Regions from separate parts of the Ramlibacter sp. PS3R-8 genome, predicted to be linked through region 3. Evidence: predicted binding sites of a transcription regulator. Region 3 holds the regulator's gene; each other region holds the start of a gene.
The links. The regulator sigma-54, encoded in region 3, starts transcription at its own class of promoters, with help from an activator protein. The targets are predictions, from matches to a motif close to TGGCANGNAANCTGCTTT.

Region 1: WG902_RS19165 (TorF family putative porin) is a predicted target of sigma-54. The motif match lies at 2,466-2,483, and genes of this name have one in related genera.
Region 2: glnA (type I glutamate--ammonia ligase) is a predicted target of sigma-54. The motif match lies at 3,337-3,354, and genes of this name have one in related genera.
Region 4: WG902_RS14350 (CmpA/NrtA family ABC transporter substrate-binding protein) is a predicted target of sigma-54. The motif match lies at 2,299-2,316, and genes of this name have one in related genera.

What each region holds. Positions count from the first base shown of each region.
Region 1 is NZ_JBBHGT010000006.1:163,021-167,985, reverse strand. Features, by position in the region: gene WG902_RS19175 (MFS transporter) at 1-706, opposite strand, end outside; gene WG902_RS19170 (YifB family Mg chelatase-like AAA ATPase) at 772-2,304, opposite strand; gene WG902_RS19165 (TorF family putative porin) at 2,523-3,260, shown strand; gene glnK (P-II family nitrogen regulator) at 3,279-3,617, shown strand; gene WG902_RS19155 (ammonium transporter) at 3,650-4,965, shown strand, end outside.
Region 2 is NZ_JBBHGT010000002.1:229,442-234,406, forward strand. Features, by position in the region: gene ntrC (nitrogen regulation protein NR(I)) at 1-58, opposite strand, end outside; gene glnL (nitrogen regulation protein NR(II)) at 101-1,171, opposite strand; gene WG902_RS09040 (hypothetical protein) at 1,215-1,733, opposite strand; gene glnA (type I glutamate--ammonia ligase) at 1,867-3,285, opposite strand; gene WG902_RS09050 (competence/damage-inducible protein A) at 3,495-4,307, opposite strand; gene WG902_RS09055 (mannose-1-phosphate guanylyltransferase/mannose-6-phosphate isomerase) at 4,396-4,965, shown strand, end outside.
Region 3 is NZ_JBBHGT010000006.1:20,328-25,292, reverse strand. Features, by position in the region: gene WG902_RS18485 (SPOR domain-containing protein) at 1-20, shown strand, start outside; gene WG902_RS18480 (thiol:disulfide interchange protein DsbA/DsbL) at 94-747, shown strand; gene lptA (lipopolysaccharide transport periplasmic protein LptA) at 855-1,481, shown strand; gene lptB (LPS export ABC transporter ATP-binding protein) at 1,481-2,269, shown strand; gene rpoN (RNA polymerase factor sigma-54) at 2,286-3,851, shown strand; gene WG902_RS18460 (THUMP domain-containing class I SAM-dependent RNA methyltransferase) at 3,848-4,965, shown strand, end outside.
Region 4 is NZ_JBBHGT010000003.1:596,583-601,547, forward strand. Features, by position in the region: gene ntrB (nitrate ABC transporter permease) at 1-859, opposite strand, end outside; gene WG902_RS14350 (CmpA/NrtA family ABC transporter substrate-binding protein) at 869-2,161, opposite strand; gene WG902_RS14355 (nitrate- and nitrite sensing domain-containing protein) at 2,463-3,689, opposite strand; gene tsaD (tRNA (adenosine(37)-N6)-threonylcarbamoyltransferase complex transferase subunit TsaD) at 3,757-4,794, shown strand; gene WG902_RS14365 (class I SAM-dependent methyltransferase) at 4,874-4,965, shown strand, end outside.

The sequences.
Region 1 (4,965 bases), 140 kb from region 3:
TGATCAGGTGCGGCGGGATCGCCGCGGTGATGCCCATCATCCCGATGACGAACACGCCGATCAGCAGGAACGGCGCGCTGCGCAGCAGCGAAGCAGGGGAGTGCTCCCCGGGCGCCGCTGGTGCGGATGGACCCGGGGCGCCGCGCAAACACCGGGCGTGGATCGGCACGCAAAGCAGCAGGTGCACCGCCGCCAGCACCAGCACCGCGTTGCGCCAGCCACCGCCCTGGATCAACGCCGCCGACAGCGGGATGAACACGCTGCTGGCCAGGCCGCCCAGAAAGGTGATGGTGATGATGGCGCGGCGGAAATCCGCCGGGTAGCGCCGCGTGACCACCGCGAACACCGGCGCGTACAAGGTGCCGGCGAGCGCCGCGCCCAGCAGGATCCAGGTCGCATAGAAAGCCGCCGTCGAATGGACGAAGGCATGCAGTACCAGCCCGAGGGCGACCAGCAGCGAGCCGCCCGTCATCACGGCGCGCTCGTGGCCGCGGTCGATCCAGCGGCCGACCGGATAGGCGCACAGTCCCTCGGCCAGCAGGGCCAAGCTGAAGGCCAGCGACGATTGCGCCCGCGTCAGCCCGAGCTCGCGTTCGACGGGCTCCAGCAGCAGGGCGAAGGTGTAGAAGACGCTGCCCCAGGTGATCAGCTGGGCGAGCGAAAGCCACAGCACGAGGGCGGAGCGGGAGAGCGGGCGGGTCGTCATCAGCGGCCGGCCCATTATCGCGGGGCTCGCGTGCCATGCCGGGGTGCGCCTTCGCGCAACCCGGCCTACGAGGCCGAAAGGGACCTGCGGTATTGCACGGCCTCCGCCACATGCGCAACCTCGACGGTCGCTGACGCCGCGAGGTCGGCGATCGTGCGGGCCACCTTCAGCACGCGATGGGTCGAGCGCGCGCTCCAGCCGAGGCGCGCCGCCGCCATGCGCAGGAAGTCCCCCGCGGCGGCACCCAGCGCCACGTGCAGGTCGAGTGCTTCGCCTTGCAGTGCGTGGTTGGCGGCGCCTTGCCGCTGCACGGCGCGCGCACGTGCCGCCGTGCAGCGCGCCTGCACCGGCGCGGTCGGCTCGCCCGCCGGCGCGTCGAGCAGTTCCGCCGGCGCCAGCGCCGGGACTTCGACGTGCAGGTCGATGCGATCGAGCAGCGGTCCGCTCAAGCGGCCTTGGTAGCGCGCCACCTGCTCCGGCGAGCAGCGGCAACTGCGCCCCGACCCGAGCCAGCCACAGGGACACGGGTTCATCGCCGCCACCAATTGGAAGCGGGCCGGGAACTCGCTGCGGCGCGCCGCGCGGGCGATGGTGATGCGGCCGGTCTCGAGCGGCTCGCGCAAGGCCTCCAGCGCCTGGCGCGGAAACTCCGGCAGCTCGTCGAGGAACAGCACGCCGTGGTGCGCCAGCGAGATCTCGCCCGGCCGCGGCGGCGAGCCGCCGCCGACCAGCGCCACCGCGCTGGCCGAATGGTGCGGCGCGCAGGTCGGCCGCTGCGCCCAGTGCTGCAGGGAGAAGCGGCCCGCCAGGCTGGAGACCGCCGCGCTTTCCAGCGCCTCGGCCACCGTCATCGGCGGCAGCAGGCCGGCGAAGCGTTGCGCCAGCATCGACTTGCCGGCGCCGGGCGGCCCGACCAGCAGCACCGAATGCCCGCCTGCCGCCGCGATCTCCATGGCCCTGCGGGCGCCCGCCTGGGCCTTCACGTCCGCCAGGTCCGGATAGACCGCCGCTGTGGAGGGTGTCCCGGTCACCAGCCGCGTCCAGCCGTCCGTGGGCTCCGGCGCTTCGGCCCCTTCCACCTGCGGCAGGAAGTACCGCACCACGTCCAGCAGGTGCCGCGCCCGCACCACGTGCGCGCCCGGCACCAACGCAGCCTCTTCGGCGCTGGCGGGCGGCAGCACGAGGCGCGCATCCACGCCGCCCGCATGCAGCGCCAGGCTGGTGGCCAGCGCGCCGCGCACCGGCCGCAACTCGCCCGACAAGGAAAGCTCGCCGGCGAATTCATGGCCGGCCAGCCGGGCCGCGTCGATCTGGCCGCTGGCCGCCAGGATGCCCAGCGCGATGGGCAGGTCGAAGCGGCCGGAGTCCTTGGGCAGGTCGGCCGGCGCCAGGTTGACGGTGATGTGCTTGTTGTGCGGGAACGCAAGGCCGCAGGTGAGCAGGGCCGAGCGCACGCGCTCGCGGGCCTCCTTGACTTCCGTGTCCGCCAATCCGACCAGCCTGAAATTGGGCAGCCCGTTGGACAGGTGGACTTCGACGGTCACGGCGGCGGCCTCCAGGCCGAGCAGGGCCCGGCTTTGCACCAAACAAAGGCTCACGGCGGGGCTCCTCCCTATTCAGGTGCGCGATGGAAGCGGCTGCGCGTTCGGGCGTCGCGCCGGCACCGGGGTGGTGCAGGCCATGCCAAGGCCGAGCCATCTCGTTCTTTACAACGCCCGCCCGCGCGACGCGCGGACGCCGCGCCCCTCTTTCTGGTGGATGGCACGCCTCCTGCTATCAGGGGCTGCATCCCACAAACGAACGGAGAGATTCCTACATGAAAGCCAAACTTGCCGTGCTGTTGTCCACCCTCGCCGCGTCCGGCGCGGTCGTGGCGCAGGCCCAGCCCGCAGCAGCGCCGGCGCCCGATTACACGCTGTCCTTCAACGTGGGCGCCGTCACCGACTACCGCTATCGCGGCATCTCGCAGACCCGCCTGAGCCCGGCGATCCAGGGCGGCGTGGACTTCGCGCATTCGAGCGGCTTCTATATCGGCACGTGGGCTTCCAGCATCCGGTGGATCAAGGATGCGGGCGGCGACGCGAACGTCGAAGTCGACGTGTATGGCGGCTACAAGTACGCGTTGGGCGCCTTCGCCTTCGACCTCGGCGCGCTGCGCTATCTCTACCCGAGTTCGGGCCTCACCCCGAACCCCGACACCACCGAGATCTACCTGGCCGGCACCTGGGGTCCCGCCACGCTGAAGTATTCGCATGCCGTCACCAACCTGTTCGGTTTCGCCGACAGCCAGAACAGCAACTACGTCGACCTGTCCGCCACCATCGACACGGGGTTCTGGGGCCTGACGGTCACGCCGCACATCGGCTACCAGCACGTGCACAACAATTCCGCTGCTTCCTATACCGACTGGGCCATCACCCTGGGCAAGGACTTCGGCAATGGCCTGACCGCCACCGCCGCCTATGTCGACACCGACACCAACAGCTATCGCGGCGCGGAAAACAAGAACCTGGGCAAGGCCACCTTTGTGCTCGGGATCAAGTACGCGTTCTGAAGTTCAGAAGGAGCCAGCATGAAACTCGTCACCGCCATCATCAAACCCTTCAAGCTCGACGAAGTGCGCGAGTCGCTCTCCGCCATCGGCGTGCAGGGCATCACCGTCACCGAGGTCAAGGGCTTCGGCCGCCAGAAGGGCCACACCGAGCTGTATCGCGGCGCGGAATACGTCGTCGACTTCCTGCCCAAGGTGAAGATCGAGGCGGCGGTGGCCGACGACCTGGTGGAGCGCGTCATCGAGGCCGTCGAAGGCGCGGCCCGCACCGGCAAGATCGGTGACGGAAAGATCTTCGTGTACGACCTGGAGCAAGTCGTGCGCATCCGGACCGGTGAGACCGGCAAGGAAGCCCTCTGAAAACCCATTCACACACGCAAGAGAGACACGTCATGAGGAAATTTCTCGCATCCCTGGCCATTGGCCTGGGCCTGATGATCGGCAGCGTCGCCGCTGTCGCGCAGACGGCCGCGCCAGCGGCCGCTCCTGCCGCTGCCGCGCCTGCCGAATCAGCACCTGCTGCCGCGGCCGCGGCGCCCGCCGCAGCAACGGCGGCGCCGGCTGCTGCAACTGCCGCCGCTCCCGCTCCGACGCCGAACAAGGGGGACACCGCCTGGATGACGATCTCCACCGTGCTGGTGCTGCTGATGATCCTGCCCGGGCTGGCGCTGTTCTACGGCGGCCTGGTCCGCAGCAAGAACATGCTGTCGGTGCTGATGCAGGTGTTCGCCGTCAGCTGCATGATCTTCGTGCTGTGGGTCATCTACGGGTACAGCGTGGCGTTCACGTCCAGCAACCCGTTCATGGGCAACTTCAGCAAGATCTTCCTGTCGGGGATCACGCCGGACTCCGTCGCCGCCACCTTCAGCAAGGGCGTGGTGATCCCGGAACTGACGTTCGTCGCCTTCCAGGCAACCTTCGCCGCCATCACCTGCGCGCTGATCGTCGGCGCCTTCGCCGAACGCATCAAGTTCTCCGCGGTGCTGCTGTTCTGCGCGATCTGGTTCACGTTCGCCTACCTGCCGATCGCCCACATGGTGTGGTACTGGGACGGCCCGGATGCGATCACCGACGCCAAGACCCTCGAGACCGTGACCGGTGCGGCCGGCTGGTTGTGGGCCAAGGGCGCGCTGGACTTCGCGGGCGGCACGGTGGTGCACATCAACGCCGGTGTCGCCGGCCTGGTGGGCGCCTACCTGGTGGGCAAGCGCATCGGCTACGGCAAGGAATCCCTCACGCCGCACAGCCTGACCCTGACGATGGTCGGCGCCTCGCTGCTGTGGGTGGGCTGGTTCGGCTTCAACGCCGGCTCCAACCTGGAAGCCAACGGCGTCACGGCCCTGGCCTTCGTCAACACGCTGGTGGCCACCGCCGCCGCGACGCTGTCGTGGATGGCCGGTGAGGCGCTCTCCAAGGGCAAGGCCTCGATGCTGGGCGCTGCGTCCGGCGCCGTTGCCGGCCTCGTGGCCATCACCCCGGCGTGCGGCTTCGTCGGCCCGATGGGCGCCATCGTCATCGGCCTGCTGGCCGGCCTGATCTGCCTGTGGGGTGTCAACGGCCTCAAGCGCCTGCTGGGCGCCGACGACTCGCTGGACGTGTTCGGCGTCCACGGCGTGGGCGGCATCCTGGGTGCGCTGCTGACCGGCGTGTTCGCCGCGCCCTCGCTCGGCGGCACGGGCATCTACGACTACGTTGCGAACAAGACCAA
Region 2 (4,965 bases), on a different contig from region 3:
CCTTTTCGAGCACGAAGCGGATGGATTGGTCATCGTCAACGATCCAGATCGGCTTCATGTTCTCTGTGTGACCTCAGGCAAGCTAACGAAAGTGTAGGACTCAGGGCAAGGGGATGAGGATCTTGAAATCCGTCCGCCCCGGCACGCTGTCGCACTCGATCAGGCCATGGTGCTGCTGCACGAAGGTTTGCGCCAGCGTCAACCCCAGGCCGGACCCGCCTTCCCTGCCCGACACGAGCGGAAAGAAGATGCGGTCCTTGATCGAGTCCGGTACACCGGGCCCGTTGTCGATGACATGCAAGTCCAGTGCCAGTCGATAGCGCTGCTTTCCAAATGTCACCTGCCGCCCGATGCGCGTCCTGAAGGTGAGCTGCGCGTCGCCCGCGGCGATGCGGTCCGTCAACGCCTGGCAGGCGTTGTGCGCGATGTTCAGCACGGTCTGGATCAGCTGCTCCCGGTCGCCGCGGAATTCCGGAATGGAGGTGTCGTAGTCCCGAACCACGCGCAAGCCGCGCGGAAACTCCGCGAGGATCAGCGAGCGGACGCGCTCGCAAACTTCGTGGATGTTGACGTCGCCCACCACGTGGGGCCGGCGGTGCGGCGCCAGCAGGCGGTCCACCAGTGTCTGCAGGCGGTCCGCCTCGTGGATGATGACGCGCGTGTATTCCTTCAGGTCGCGCGAGTCGATTTCCATCTCCAGCAACTGCGCGGCGCCGCGGATGCCTCCCAGCGGGTTCTTGATCTCGTGGGCCAGGTTGCGGATCAATTCCTTGTTGGCCTGCGCCTGGTCGATCAGCCGCTCCTCGCGGTCCTGGCGGGTCTGGGCTTCCAGCGGCAGCAGTTCCACCACGAACTCGTCGGCCGTTTCGGTCTGTGCCAGCACCACGTGCACGGGCATCGGCTCGCCCTGCTGCCGCAGCAGCCGCGCGTCGTAGCGCAGCGCGGCGTATTCGTTGATCCGGGCGCCATCGAGCGCGCTGCGCAAGACGGTGGGTTCGGCAAAGAGGGGGAGGAAGCTGGCGCCCTCGATGGCGCGGCGAGAGGTACCCAGGGCATCCTCGAGCGCGGAGTTGGCGAACAGCACGGTGCCGTCGCCGCGCACCACGGCCACCAGGGTGGCCAGCAGGTCGAAGGACTGGAAGCGGACAGCGGTGGAGGACTTGGTACTCAAGCCCCCATTTTGCTGCGTTGCCGCAACCAGCCCGGCAGAAGCCTTATTTGTTGACTGCCGTCGGGGTGGCGTTGCCGGCGCGCCCGAGTTCGCGTTTGAGTCCGGCAATGTCTTTCTCGGTGCGTTCGATGTTCGCCTTCTGTTCGGCGACCCGATCGAGGTACTTCTGGTAATTGCGGCCCTCGGCGCCCTGTTTCTCGGGCTCGCCGTTGTTGAACTCCGTCTTCAGCTCGGCCAGGCGTGCTTCCGCCTTCTTGAGCTCGGCCTCGAGGATGGCGCGCGCATCGGCGTCACGCGCCTTCTGCTCGCCGGAGTCGATGCGCTGGCCACCCGCCGCAGGCGCCGTCACGACCTTGGCGCCGGGGCCCTCCTTCGGAGGCGTATAGCGCGTCCCCGTGACGACGGTCACGTTGCCGCCTTCGACGAGCTTGCAGCCCTGGGCCTTGGCCTGGGCTTCGTCGTTGGTGTACGTGTTGCCGCAGCGGAAAATCTTGGTCTGTGCCGATGCGGCGCCAATGAAAGCGGCGGCTGCGAGCGGAATCAGGAGGTAAGCGTGTTTCATCGGTGCTCCCAGCATCGAGATGCAGGATGGCCTTCCAGTATCGCGCAAACTCTTCAGATTGCCAAATAAGCTGTTGATTTGAAACGGAAAGAGGCGACAAAGTCGCCTCTTTCACCACCCAACCTGTGATTAATTACAGAGAGTAGTACATGTCGAACTCGATCGGGTGCGTCGTCATGCGGAAGCGGGTGACTTCCGTCATCTTCAGCTCGATGTAGGCGTCGATCATGGCGTCGGTGAACACGCCACCCTTGGTCAGGAAGGTCCGGTCGTTGTCCAGGTACTCCAGCGCCTGGTCCAGGCTGTGGCACACGGTCGGGATCTTCGCGTCCTCTTCCGGCGGCAGGTGGTACAGGTCCTTGGTCGCCGCCTCGCCCGGATGGATCTTGTTCTCGATGCCGTCCAGGCCGGCCATCAGCATGGCGGCGAAACCCAGGTAGGGGTTCATCAAGGGGTCCGGGAAGCGGCACTCGATGCGGCGCCCCTTCGGGTTGGCCACATACGGAATGCGGATGGAGGCCGAGCGGTTGCGCGACGAATACGCCAGCTTCACGGGCGCTTCGAAGCCGGGCACCAGCCGCTTGTAGCTGTTGGTGCCGGGGTTGGTGATGGCGTTGAGCGCGCGCGCGTGCTTGATGATGCCGCCGATGTAGTACAGCGCCAGCTCGGACAGGCCGGCATAGCCTTCGCCTGCGAACAGGTTCTTGCCGCCTTTCCACACCGACTGGTGCACGTGCATGCCGGAGCCGTTGTCGCCGACGATGGGCTTGGGCATGAAGGTCGCCGTCTTGCCGTAGGCATTGGCGACGTTCAGGATCACGTATTTCTGCAGCTGCGACCAGTCCGCGCGCTCGACCAGCGTGCTGAACCTGGTGCCGATCTCGTTCTGGCCCGCGCCCGCCACTTCGTGGTGGAACACTTCGACCGGGATGCCCACCGACTCGAGGATCAAGGACATCTCGGCGCGCATGTCCTGCGTGCTGTCGACCGGGGGCACGGGGAAGTAGCCGCCCTTGGTGGTGGGACGGTGGCCCTTGTTGCCGCCTTCCAGCTTCTTGCCGGTGTTCCACGGCGCTTCGTACTCGTCGATCTCGACGAAGCAGCCGCTGGGGCCGGCGGCCCAGCGCACGTCGTCGAAGATGAAGAATTCGGGTTCCGGGCCGAAGTAGGCGGTGTCGCCGATGCCGGAGGCCTTTAGGTAGGCCTCGGCGCGCTTGGCGATGGAACGCGGGTCGCGGTCGTAGGCCTTGCCGTCACCCGGCTCCAGCACGTCGCACGACATGATCAGCGTCGTCTCTTCGAAGAACGGGTCGATGTTGGCCGTGTTCGCGTCCGGCATCAGCAGCATGTCGGAGGCTTCGATGCCCTTCCAGCCGGCGATCGACGAGCCGTCGAAGGCGTGGCCGGCCGTGAACTTGTCTTCATCGAAATGGGAGACGGGCACGGTCACGTGCTGCTCCTTGCCGCGGGTGTCGGTGAAGCGGAAGTCGACGAACTTGACTTCGTTGTCCTTCACCATCTTCATGACGTCTGCGACGGTCTTGGCTGCCATCAAGGTTCTCCTGGGGGATGGTTGGTTGTTGGATAAGCGTGCGGCTTGCGGGATGCAGGTTCTGTGCCAAAGCTGGTGCATGCGTCACGGCGCGAAGCCCGGCGATTCTCACCGATCCTGAGGTCTTTTCCCTACGGGACCCTTGCGGATCGCAGGAGGCACCGCACTGTTCAGGTGCAAAAAGCCCCCGCGCACTCCGCCGGTGCAAGCTAAGGACGCACCAATTCAGGGCCGAGTTTGACCTGCAGACGGGCCAAACCGTCGAGCAAGGTCCGATAGGCCGGGTCGACATCCGCCGGGGCTCCCTTGACCCCCAGGTCGATGTGGCGGCCCCACGTGGGATGGTCGACGCTCGGCAGGCTGAACACCTTCACCTGCGGATGCTCGCGCTCCACCTGCTCCATCAGCGGCGTGAGGGTGGCCTCCATCGAGCCGAACACGATGACCGACTTCTCCAGGTACGCATCGCGCGTGAACAGGTGGCTGTAATGGGCGTCCAGCACGTTCTCGATCATCGGCCACGCCATCACGGGAAATCCCGGGACGAAGTGCACGCTGCCCACCGTGAAGCCGGGGATCTTGTTGTAGGGGTTGCGGATGATGGAGGCGCCCTTCGGAAACACCCCCATGTTCAGGCGGTGGATGTTGTCCGGCCGGTCCGGCTCGTAAGGCACGCCCTGCTCGCGGGCGGTGTCCTGCATGCGCTCGCGGATCAGGGCCTCGGCCTGCGGATGCAGTTCGAGCGCAACGCCCAGGGCCCGGCCCGCACATTGCCGGGTGTGGTCGTCCGGGGTCGCGCCGATGCCGCCGCAGGAGAACACCACGTCGCCCGAGGCGAAGGACCGTTGCAGGGTGGCCGTGATGCGCTCCGGCGAGTCGCCCACGTATTCGGCCCAGGCCAGTTGCAGGCCGCGCGCATTGAGCAGCTCGATCACCTTGGGCAGGTGCTTGTCGGCGCGTTTGCCGGAGAGGATCTCGTCACCGACGATGACCAGGCCGAAGGAGGGGGATGGAGCGCTCATGCGGTAATCCTACCGGCCCCGCCCTCATCCACGAGAAAGGCGCGGCGCCCGGACCCTCGCGCCAAAGCCGAGCCTTATCATTCACGGGATGGGCTCCATCACTCCCGTCATCCTTTGCGGCGGCTCCGGCACCCGCCTGTGGCCATTGAGCCGCAAGAGCTTTCCCAAGCAGTTCGTGCCGCTGATCGGCAACAAGAGCCTGCTGCAGCTGACGCTGGAACGCGTGGCGCCGCTCGGCTCGCGGTTGCTGGCCGTCGCTGCGGAGGACCACCGCTTCCTCGTGGCCGACGTCTATCGCCTGGCCAAGGCGAAGGGCACCGTGATCCTCGAGCCGGCGGCGCGCAACACCGCGGCCGCCATGGCCCTGGCCGCGCTGCATGCCGCGGAGGACGAATACCTGCTGTTCTGCCCCGCCGACCACCACATTCCCGACGCCGCGGCCTTCGGCCGGACCATGAAGGAGGGCCTGAGCGCCGCGGCCTCCGGCGCCATCGTCACCTTCGGCGTGGTCCCGACTTTCCCGAGCACCGCCTACGGCTACATCCGCCAGGGCGCGGCACGTCCCGACGGCAGCCTGCAGGTGGCCCAGTTCGTGGAGAAGCCCGACGGGGCGCGCGCGCAGGAACTGCTGCTGGCCGGCGATGCGTTGTGGAACGCC
Region 3 (4,965 bases):
TGGTGCGGGTGCAACGCTGACGGCAGGCTGACCCGCTGGCGGAACCATTGCGCCGGCGCCGCGCTCAGAAACGAATCTAGGAGAACCAGAGCAATGAAGCGACGCGACTTTCCGGCGGCCACGGCGGCCGTCCTGGGCACCACGGCCCTGGGCTTTCCGGGACTGATGCTGGCGCAGGTCCGCACGCCCCAGGAAGGCAAGGACTTCCGGGCGCTCGAGAAGCGGGCGCTCGTCGAGGCGCCGGCCGGCAAGATCGAGGTGGTCGAATTCTTCTGGTACAGCTGCCCGCACTGCAATGCCTTCGAGCCCAAGCTCAACGCCTGGGTGAAGAAGGCGCCGGCGGACGTGGCGTTCCGCCGCGTGCCGGTGGCCTTCCGCGACGAATTCGTGCCGCAGCAGCGCCTGTACTACGCGCTGGAGGCCATGGGCAAGGTCGAAGAACTGCATGGCAAGGTGTTCGCCGAGATCCACGTGAACCGCCAGCCGACCGCCAAGGAGGACCAGATCCTCGCCTTCGTCGAAAAGAACGGGGTGGACAAGGCGAAGTTCCAGGAGCAGTACAACTCCTTCGCCGTGTCCACCAAGGCGCGCCGCGCCAAGCAGCTGCAGGACGCCTACATGGTGGACGGGGTTCCCGCGATGGGCGTGGCGGGCCGTTACTACGTCGACGGCGACCTGGCCGGCAACATGGACCGTGCCCTGCAGGTCGTCGACCACCTCGTCGCCGAAGCGCGCAAGTCGAAGTAGCTGGAGCGAAACCCCGACATCCGACGCGGGGGATCGAAGGGAAAAAGCCCGCGCGAGCGGGCTTTTCGATTGGGGGTCGCTACAATCACAGCAAGATTCGTGCCTTTATGAACCACATCCTCCCTTCCATTTCGCTGCTGCTGGCCCTTGCCCTGGCCGGCACGCCGGCCGGCGCCGAAAAGGCCGACCGCACCAAGCCGATGAACGTGGAAGCCGACTCGCTGAAGTATGACGACCTGCGCCAGACCAGCGTGTTCAGCGGCAAGGTGGTGGTCACCAAGGGGTCCATCATCATCCGCGGCGCCCGCGTCGCGGTGCGGCAGGACCCCGAGGGGTTCCAGTTCGGCACCGTGACGGCCGAGCCCGGCAAGCGCGCCTTCTTCCGGCAAAAGCGCGACGGCGCGGATGAATTCATCGAGGGCGAGGCCGAAACCATCGAATACGACGGCCGCGCCGACCGCGTGAAGTTCGTCGGGCGCGCCGAGATGCGCCGGCTGCGCGGCGAGACGGTGAATGACGAGACCAGTGGCTCCGTCATCACCTATGACAACAGCAACGACCAGTTCAGCGTGGACGGCAGCGCCGCCGCGGGCGGCTCGCCGGCCAACGCGGGTGGCCGCGTGCGCGCCACCATCGCGCCGCGCAGCTCGGCCTCCGCACCGGCGGCACCGGCGCCGTCCGGCCCGACACCGCGCCTGCGGTCCTCCACCACGCTGCCGCCGGAGAGCCGTTGATGGGTGACGCCGAGACCTTGCACGCGCAACCGCCGGTGGCCGCGTCGGCCAGCCGGCTGGAAGTGCGCCACCTGCGCAAGTCGTACGGCGGCCGCAAGGTGGTGCAGGACGTCTCGCTGGCCGTCGCCAATGGCGAGGTGGTCGGACTGCTCGGGCCCAACGGGGCAGGCAAGACGACGTCCTTCTACATGATCGTGGGCCTGGTGCGCGCGGACGGCGGCGAGATCTCCATCGACGGCCGGCCGGTGGAGCACATGCCGATCCATCGCCGCTCGCGCCTGGGCCTGTCGTACCTGCCGCAGGAAGCTTCGATCTTCCGCAAGCTGAACGTGCAGGACAACGTGCGCGCGGTGCTGGAACTGCAGCGCAACGCGGATGGCTCGTCGCTGGCGCGGCCCGAGATCGAGCGGCGCCTGACCGCGCTGCTGCAGGACCTGCGGGTGGAGCACCTGCGCGATTCGCCGGCGGTGGCGCTTTCCGGAGGTGAACGCCGCCGGGTCGAGATCGCGCGCGCCCTCGCGACCCAGCCGCGCTTCATCCTGCTGGACGAGCCCTTCGCCGGCATCGACCCGATCGCCGTCATCGAGATCCAGCGCATCATCAGCTTCCTCAAGTCGCGCGGCATCGGCGTGCTCATCACCGACCACAACGTGCGCGAGACGCTCGGCATCTGTGACCACGCATACATCATCAGCGAAGGTTCGGTGCTGGCGCAGGGCACCCCTGCCGACATCGTGAACAACGCCGACGTGCGCCGGGTCTATCTCGGCGAGCACTTCCGCATGTAGGACGTCCGCCGGCAGTATGAAACAGGGGCTCTCCCTTCGCGTTTCCCAGCACCTCGCGCTGACTCCCCAACTGCAGCAGTCGATCCGGCTGTTGCAGTTGTCCACCCTCGAGCTGGGCCAGGAGATCCAGCAGATGCTGGACGAAAACCCGTTCCTCGACGTGCTGGGCGACGACCACGCGGAGGAGTTCGGGCCGGCGGCATCGGACGCGCCGGGGCCGGCGTCGGAAGCGGAACCCGGCTTCGAGCCGCTGGCCAACGGGCACGACGCCGCGCCTGCATCCGCCAGCGAGGCCGAGCCGTCCGCGGACCCGGCTGACTATGGCGACGACGCCGCGCCCAATTGGGAGAGCGACGGCAACACCGAGACCGTGCCGGACGACGGCGAGTGGGGCGGCGAAGCGCCGGCGGCGCGCCGCAACGACAACGGCGACGGCGAGGTCGATGCGACGGAGCTGGCGCGCGGCAACGAGTCCCTGCCTTCCTGGCTGCACCGGCAGGCGCTGTCACTGCGCCTGGACGAAGTGGACCGCGCCGCGCTGCGCTTCCTGATCGAGTCGCTGAACGACGACGGCTATCTGGAGGACTCGCTGGATGCGCTCGCTGCGAGCCTGGCGCCCGGCGACCTGGCGCAGCAGGAGGAGCTGCAGCACCGCTTCACGATGGCGCTGCGCCTGCTGCAGCGGATGGACCCGCCCGGCGTCGGCGCGCGCAGCCTGGCCGAGTGCCTGCTGCTGCAGCTGCGGGCCATGGCGGAGGAAACTCCGGACGACACGGCGTGCTGCGCGGCGATCAAGGTGTGCCAGCACCCGATGGACCTGCTGGCCAAGCGCGACGTCAAGCGGCTGGCAGCGCTGACCGGCGAAGTGGAGCCCAACGTGAAGGCGGCGATCGGCCTGATCACGCGGCTGGAGCCCAAGCCGGGCCGCCGCTTCATCGACGTCGAGCGCAACATCGTCGTGCCCGACGTGCTGGTGACGCAGGTCGGCCGCGGCGCCCGGGTCCACTTCCGGGTGATGCTCAATCCGGACGTCATGCCGCGCCTGCGCGTGCACGACGTCTACGCCGGCGCGCTGAAGGCGCACAAGGGCGAAGGCCACCAGGCGCTGCAGCAGCGCCTGCAGGAGGCGCGCTGGTTCATCAAGAACATCCAGCAGCGGTTCGACACCATCCTTCGCGTGTCCTCCGCCATCGTCGAGCGCCAGCGCAACTTCTTCGTGCACGGCGAGCTGGCGATGCGGCCCCTGGTCCTGCGCGAGATCGCGGACGAACTGGGCCTGCACGAGTCGACGATCTCCCGGGTGACGACGGCCAAGTACATGTCGACGCCGTTCGGCACCTTCGAGCTGAAATACTTCTTCGGCTCGGCCCTGGGCACCGAGACCGGCGGCAATGCGTCGAGCACGGCCGTGCGCGCGCTGATCAAGCAGTTCGTCGCCGCCGAAAGCAACAAGAAGCCGTTGTCGGACAGCCAGATTTCCGAGATGCTCAAGGAGCAGGGCATCGAATGCGCGCGGCGCACCGTGGCCAAGTACCGCGACGCCCTGCGCATCGCCCCCGCCAACCTGCGCAAGGAACTGTGAACACTCTCCCCCTTTTCCTGCCCTGCGCCGCCGGCGTCGAGGCGTGGCTCGCCGACGAGGTGCAGCGCATCACCGGCACGGCCGCCGAGACGCTGCGCGGTGGCGTGCGCGTGCGCGCCGACTGGGAGGCGATGCAGCGGCTGAACCTGCACTCCCGCCTGGCCCAGCGCGTGCTCGTGCAGGTCGGCCACCAGCCCTACCGCGCGGAAGACGACCTCTACGCGGCCGCTGCGGGCGTGCCCTGGGAGGAGTGGTTCACGCCTCGCGAGACCTTCAAGATCGAGCTCACCGCCCACCAGAGCCCGCTCAAGAGCCTGAACTTCGCGGCGCTGAAGATCAAGGATGCGGTGGCGGACCGCTTTCGCGAACGCGGCGGGGTGCGCCCCGACGTCGACACCCAGTGGCCCGCCGCGCGCGTGTTCGCCCACCTGTCGGCCGACGAGGTGACGCTCTACATGGACACGTCGGGCGAACCCCTGTTCAAGCGCGGCTGGCGCGAGGACAAGGGCGAGGCGCCGCTGAAGGAAACGCTGGCCGCGGCCGTGATCGCCGCCAGCGGATGGGACGCGGCCACGCCGCTGTACGACCCGTGCTGCGGCAGCGGCACCATCGCCATCGAGGCCGCGCAGATCGCCTGCAACATCGCGCCCGGCCTGATGCGGCGCTTCGGGTTCGAGCGCCTGCGGGCCTATTCGGCAACAGGTTGGGGTGCGTTGAAGGCCGAAGCCCAGGCGGCCCGCCGCGCGCCGACGGCGCCGGTGTTCGGCAGCGACGTGGCGTTCCGGATGGTCGACTTCGCGCAGCGCAACGCCGAGCGCGCCGGTGTCGGCGACGCCGTGCAATTGCGCGGCGGCGATGCACTGCAACGGATGCCGCCGAGCGAAACTCCGGGCGTCATGCTGCTGAATCCGCCCTACGGCGAGCGGATCGAGGCCGCGGGGGTCGCCGGGCGCGGCCGCGGCGGCCGCGAGCAGGCGCAGATGGAAAATGCAGGCGACTTCTTCACGCAACTGGCCTCGCACTGGAAGAAGAACTATGCCGGGTGGACCGCGTGGGTGCTGTCGCCCGACGCCAAGCTGCCCGGCCGCATGCGGCTGAAAGAATCGCGTCGCAT
Region 4 (4,965 bases), on a different contig from region 3:
TGGCGGAAGTGCCGCGGGTGACCTTGCGGCCGATGAAGGCGACGATGCGGTCCAGCGCGAAGCCGATGAGGCCCACGTAGATGAGCGCCAGGATGATGTCGCTGATGCGCGAAGAGTTCCACGCGTCCCAGATGAAGAAGCCGATGCCCACGCCGCCGATCAGCATCTCCGCGGCGATGATCGCCAGCCACGACAGGCCGACGCCGATGCGCAGCCCCGAGAAGATGAAGGGCGCCGCCGCCGGCAGCATGATCTTCAGGAAGTACTCCGCGCCGTTGAGGCGGATCACCCGGGCGACGTTGCGGTAGTCCTCCGGGATGTTGCGGATGCCGATGGAGGTGTTGATGATGATCGGCCAGATCGAGGTGATGAAGATCACGAAGATGGCGGACGGGTGGCCGTCGCGGAAGCCGGCCAGCGAGATCGGCAGGCAGGCCAGCGGCGGCACGGTGCGCAGCACCTGGAACAGCGGATCCAGGCCGCGCAGCGCCCAGGTGGACTGGCCGACCAGCACGCCGAGGCTCACGCCCACCAGCACCGCCAGCGAATAGCCGTAGGCCACGCGCTTCAGGCTGGCCAGCAATTGCCAGGCGATGCCCACGTCGTTGCCGCCGCGGTCGTACCAGGGGTGGACGATCAGCTCCCAGGTGTCCTGGATCACCTTGGTGGGCGCGGGCAGCGATGCGCCGGGCCGCGAACCCAGCATCTGCCAGATCAGCACGAACAGGCCGATCACCACCAGCGGCGGCAAGACGTGTGTCATGAAGCCGCGCACGGCATCGCGCGCGAAGGTCGCGACCGGGTGGGGCGCGGCGGGCGCCGCGAGCCCGATCGGTTCGACGATGTCGGAGGTGCTCATGGTGCGGCCTCAGGCGGACTTGATGTTCTTGATCTCGAGCGAGTCGAGGTACTTCTTCGGGTTGGCCGGGTCGAAGACCTTGCCGTCGAAGAACTTCTCGACGCCGCGCGACGTGGAGGTGGGGATCTCCTTGGCGGCGACGCCGAGTTCACTGGCGGCTGCGCGCCAGATGTCCTCGCGGTTGACCTTGGCGATGAGCGCCTTGGTGTCCAGGTTCGGCGGCAGGTAGCCCCAGCGCTGGTTCTCGGTGAGGAACCACAGGTCGTGGCTCTGGAACGGATAGGAGGCGTTGTCCTTCCAGAAGCGCATCTGGAACTTGCTGTTGGCCTCGACGCGGCCGGTGCCGTAGTCGAAGTCGCCCTTGACGCGGTCGATCACGTCTTCCACCGGGGCGCTGATCCAGCGGCGGCGCGAGCAGATCTCGGCCACTTCGGCGCGGTTCTTCGGGTCCTCGCACCACATCTGCGCTTCCATCACGGCCTTGAGCAGCGCCTTCGTGGCATTGGGGTTGGCCTGCACGTAGTCGGCGCGCATCGCGAACGCCTTCTCCGGGTGGTTCATCCACAGTTCGCTGGTGGTCAGGGCCGTGTAGCCGATCTTCTGGTTGATCAGTTGCCGGTTCCACGGCTCGCACACGCAGAAGGTGTCCATGCTGCCCACCTTCATGTTGGCCACCATCTGCGCAGGCGGGACCACGATGGTGTTGATGTCGCGGTTGGGATCCACGGTCCCGGCCGCCATCCAGTAGCGCATCCACAGGTCGTGCGTACCGCCCGGGAAGGTCACCGCGGCATTGACCGGCTTGCCGGTCTTCAGGCGCTTGTCCAGCAGCGCCTTCTTGAACGTCTTGTTGTCCAGCCCGACTTTCAAGTCCTTGTATTCGTTGGCCACCGAGATGCACTGGCCGCCCAGGTTGAGGCGGGCCAGGATGTTGATCGGCACCTGCACGTTGTTGGCCGTCACGGCGCCGGTGCTGATCAGGTAGGGCATGGGCGTCAGGATGTGGGCGCCGTCGATGCCGTTGCTCTTGGAGCCCAGCACAAGGTTGTCGCGCGTCGCGCCCCAGGAGGATTGCTTGAGCACCTCCACCTCGGTCATGCCGTGCTTCTTGAAGAAGCCCTTTTCGTCGGCCACGAACAGCGGCGCGGCGTCGGTGAGCGCGATGAAGCCGAGCTTGGCGGCCTTGGTTTCGAGCGCCGTGCCCTGCGCCATCACGATGCCGGGGAACAGGCTGGTGCCGCCGAGGGCGGCCGCGCCTTGCAGGACGGTACGGCGGGTGACCGGGGTGGTGGGGTTGTGCATCGTGTGCTCCTGGGTTGCGAAGAGATAAAAGAAAACGGCGCCCGTCGCACTGCGCGCTCTTGCACGCAGGGAGGGACGCCGTTGTCCGGATGTCGGTGTGTTCGCGCGCCGCCGTTGGCGCCCGATCTCGATGGGGTTATGCAGGGACCGTGCCAGCACGCAGTTGTCATCCCCGCCAAGGCGGGGATCCAGGGCTTTCACGGGCAACGAATGCGGGAGCCCTGGATTCCCGCCTGCGCGGGAATGACGGATAAACGTGCGCAGCGCACTCTTTTTGTGCACTGCAGCAGTGCACCCTGCCTCAGCGTCCCCGCCCCGGCAGCACCTCCGCCAACGACAGCACCGCCTCGGCGACGTCCACCAGCCGGCGGTTCTGGTTCATCGCCATCTGCCGCAGCGCCTTGTACGCCTCGTCCTCGCTCATCTGCCGGTGCGCCATCAGCAAACCCTTGGCGCGCTCCACCGCCTTGCGCTCGTTCAGCGTCGCCCGCACCGCATCGAGTTCGTCGCCCATCGCCTGCAGGCGGCGCGACTGCTCCTGCAGCATGCCGAGCATGGAGCGCTCCAGGTGCGGCCCATAGACCGTCGCCTCCTCCGGTCCCGGATCCAGCGCGCCCCTGGCCAGCGCATCGAGCATGGCGCGCTGGTCCCGCAATTCGCCGCGCGCCTGCGCGATGCGGTCTTCGCACAGCGTCCGCAGGTGCAGTGCCAGCACGTCCTCGACGCTGCGCATCGCGTCGATGCGGCGCGTGAGCAGCTCGAACCAGGCGGGGCTGAGATTCGCGTCCAGCGGGCCCGGGCGGCCGGCGCAGGCGACACGCCGCAGCCGATCGACCTCCGCCAGCAGCGACGCGTCGCGGCTGGAATGGTCGACGCGCAGCACCTCGGCATCCGCGAAATCGCAGAACACCTGGAAGCACGCCTGCTGCGACTCCACCAGGTGGCGCCACTGCTGCTGCCCGGCCCCGTCGATGGCGCCGGAGGCGAAAGCCCCGGCGCCGAAGGCGCGCTCCTGGCCTGCGAATTCCTTGCCCTGCATGAAATTGAACATCGCCACCAGCGCGCGCGAGATGGCGGGGTCGGTCGCGCTGTCGGCCGCCTCGAACACCACTGCCAGCAACCCGGCGACCAGCTTGACGAAGGCTGCCGTCGCTTCGCGCGTCGAGACCGCCCGCGCCGCCACCTGCTCGCGCAGCTGCGCCAGCCCGTCCAGGCCGTGCAGCACCACCGCCACTCGGCTGAACAGGCGCGCGCCATTGCGCACGTGGCTGGACGCGGTGTCCAGGAGGTCGAATTGGGCGCGCACCTGCTGCTCGGCGAGCCCGCATTCGGCCACCTGTTGCAGGCGCTGGTCCGCAAAGCGGCTGCCGTGGGAGCCGAGGAACACGTTCGACAGCCCGCGCTCGCGCTGCAGCGCGTGGACCAGGCGGCCGATGGCGCCGACCAGCTCGCCCGTGCGCGCCAGGTGCTCCAGTTCGGCGATCTCGCACTGGCGGGCAGCGAGCAGGAAGCTGGATCCGGAAGTCATTGGAGCGTCATGCAGCAACAAACATGCCGCCGCCGTGAGGGCAAGGGCCCGCCGCTACACTCGCCGCATGATCGTTCTGGGCATCGAGTCCTCCTGCGACGAGACCGGTGTCGCGCTGGTCGAAACCGCCGGGACGCAAGTCCCGGTGCTGCGCGCCCACGCCCTGCACAGCCAGGTGGAGATGCACCAGGCCTACGGCGGCGTGGTGCCGGAGCTGGCAAGCCGGGATCACATCCGCCGCGTGCTTCCGCTGGCCGAACAGGTGCTGGCGGAGGCCGGTTGTCGGCTGCCCGACATCGACGTGGTGGCATACACACGCGGGCCGGGGCTGGCCGGCGCGCTGCTGGTGGGCGCCGGCGTCGCCTGCGCGCTCGGCGCCGCGTTGGGCAAACCGGTGCTCGGCGTGCACCACCTCGAAGGCCACCTGCTGTCGCCCTTCCTGGGCCAGGATCCGCCGCAATTCCCGTTCATTGCCCTGCTCGTGTCCGGCGGGCATACGCAGCTGATGCAGGTAGAAGGCGTCGGCAGCTACCGGATGCTGGGCGAAACCATCGACGATGCGGCCGGCGAGGCTTTCGACAAGTCCGCCAAGCTGCTCGGCCTGGGCTATCCCGGCGGGCCTGCGCTGTCGCGGCTGGCGCAGCAGGGCGATCCCGCCGCCTTCAAGCTGCCGCGGCCGCTGCTGCACAGCGGTGACCTGGACTTTTCCTTCGCCGGCCTCAAGACCGCCGTGCTCACCCAGGTGAACAAGCTGGGTGGCGAACTGCAAGCGCGCAAGGCTGATTTGGCGGCATCGACGGAAGCGGCCATCGTCGATGTCCTGGTGAAAAAGTCACTGGCGGCGCTCGAAAGCAGCGGCCTGCAGCGCATCGTGGTGGCCGGCGGCGTCGGCGCCAACCGGTTGCTGCGGGCCCAGCTCGACGCGGCATGCCGCAAGCGCGGCGTGCGGGTGCACTACCCGGAACTCGCGCTGTGCACGGACAACGGGGCCATGATCGCCCTGGCGGCGGCCATGCGGCTGCAGGCCGGGGTCGAGCAGGCCCGCCTGTCCTACGCGTTCGACGTCAAGCCGCGCTGGCCGCTGGACGCGCTGGCCGGCGCTTAGGAATCTCCCCGACACGTCCTTCGACCCGTCGAAGGGTTTCCCTGAGGGTTGCGCGCGCCGCTCGTGCCTAAGATGAGGCATGGACCCGGCCGCTACTTCCCCGCAACCCTTCGAAGACCCGGCAGGCGCCTGGAACCGGCGCTTCTCGGAAAGCGGCTACCTGTTCGGCAC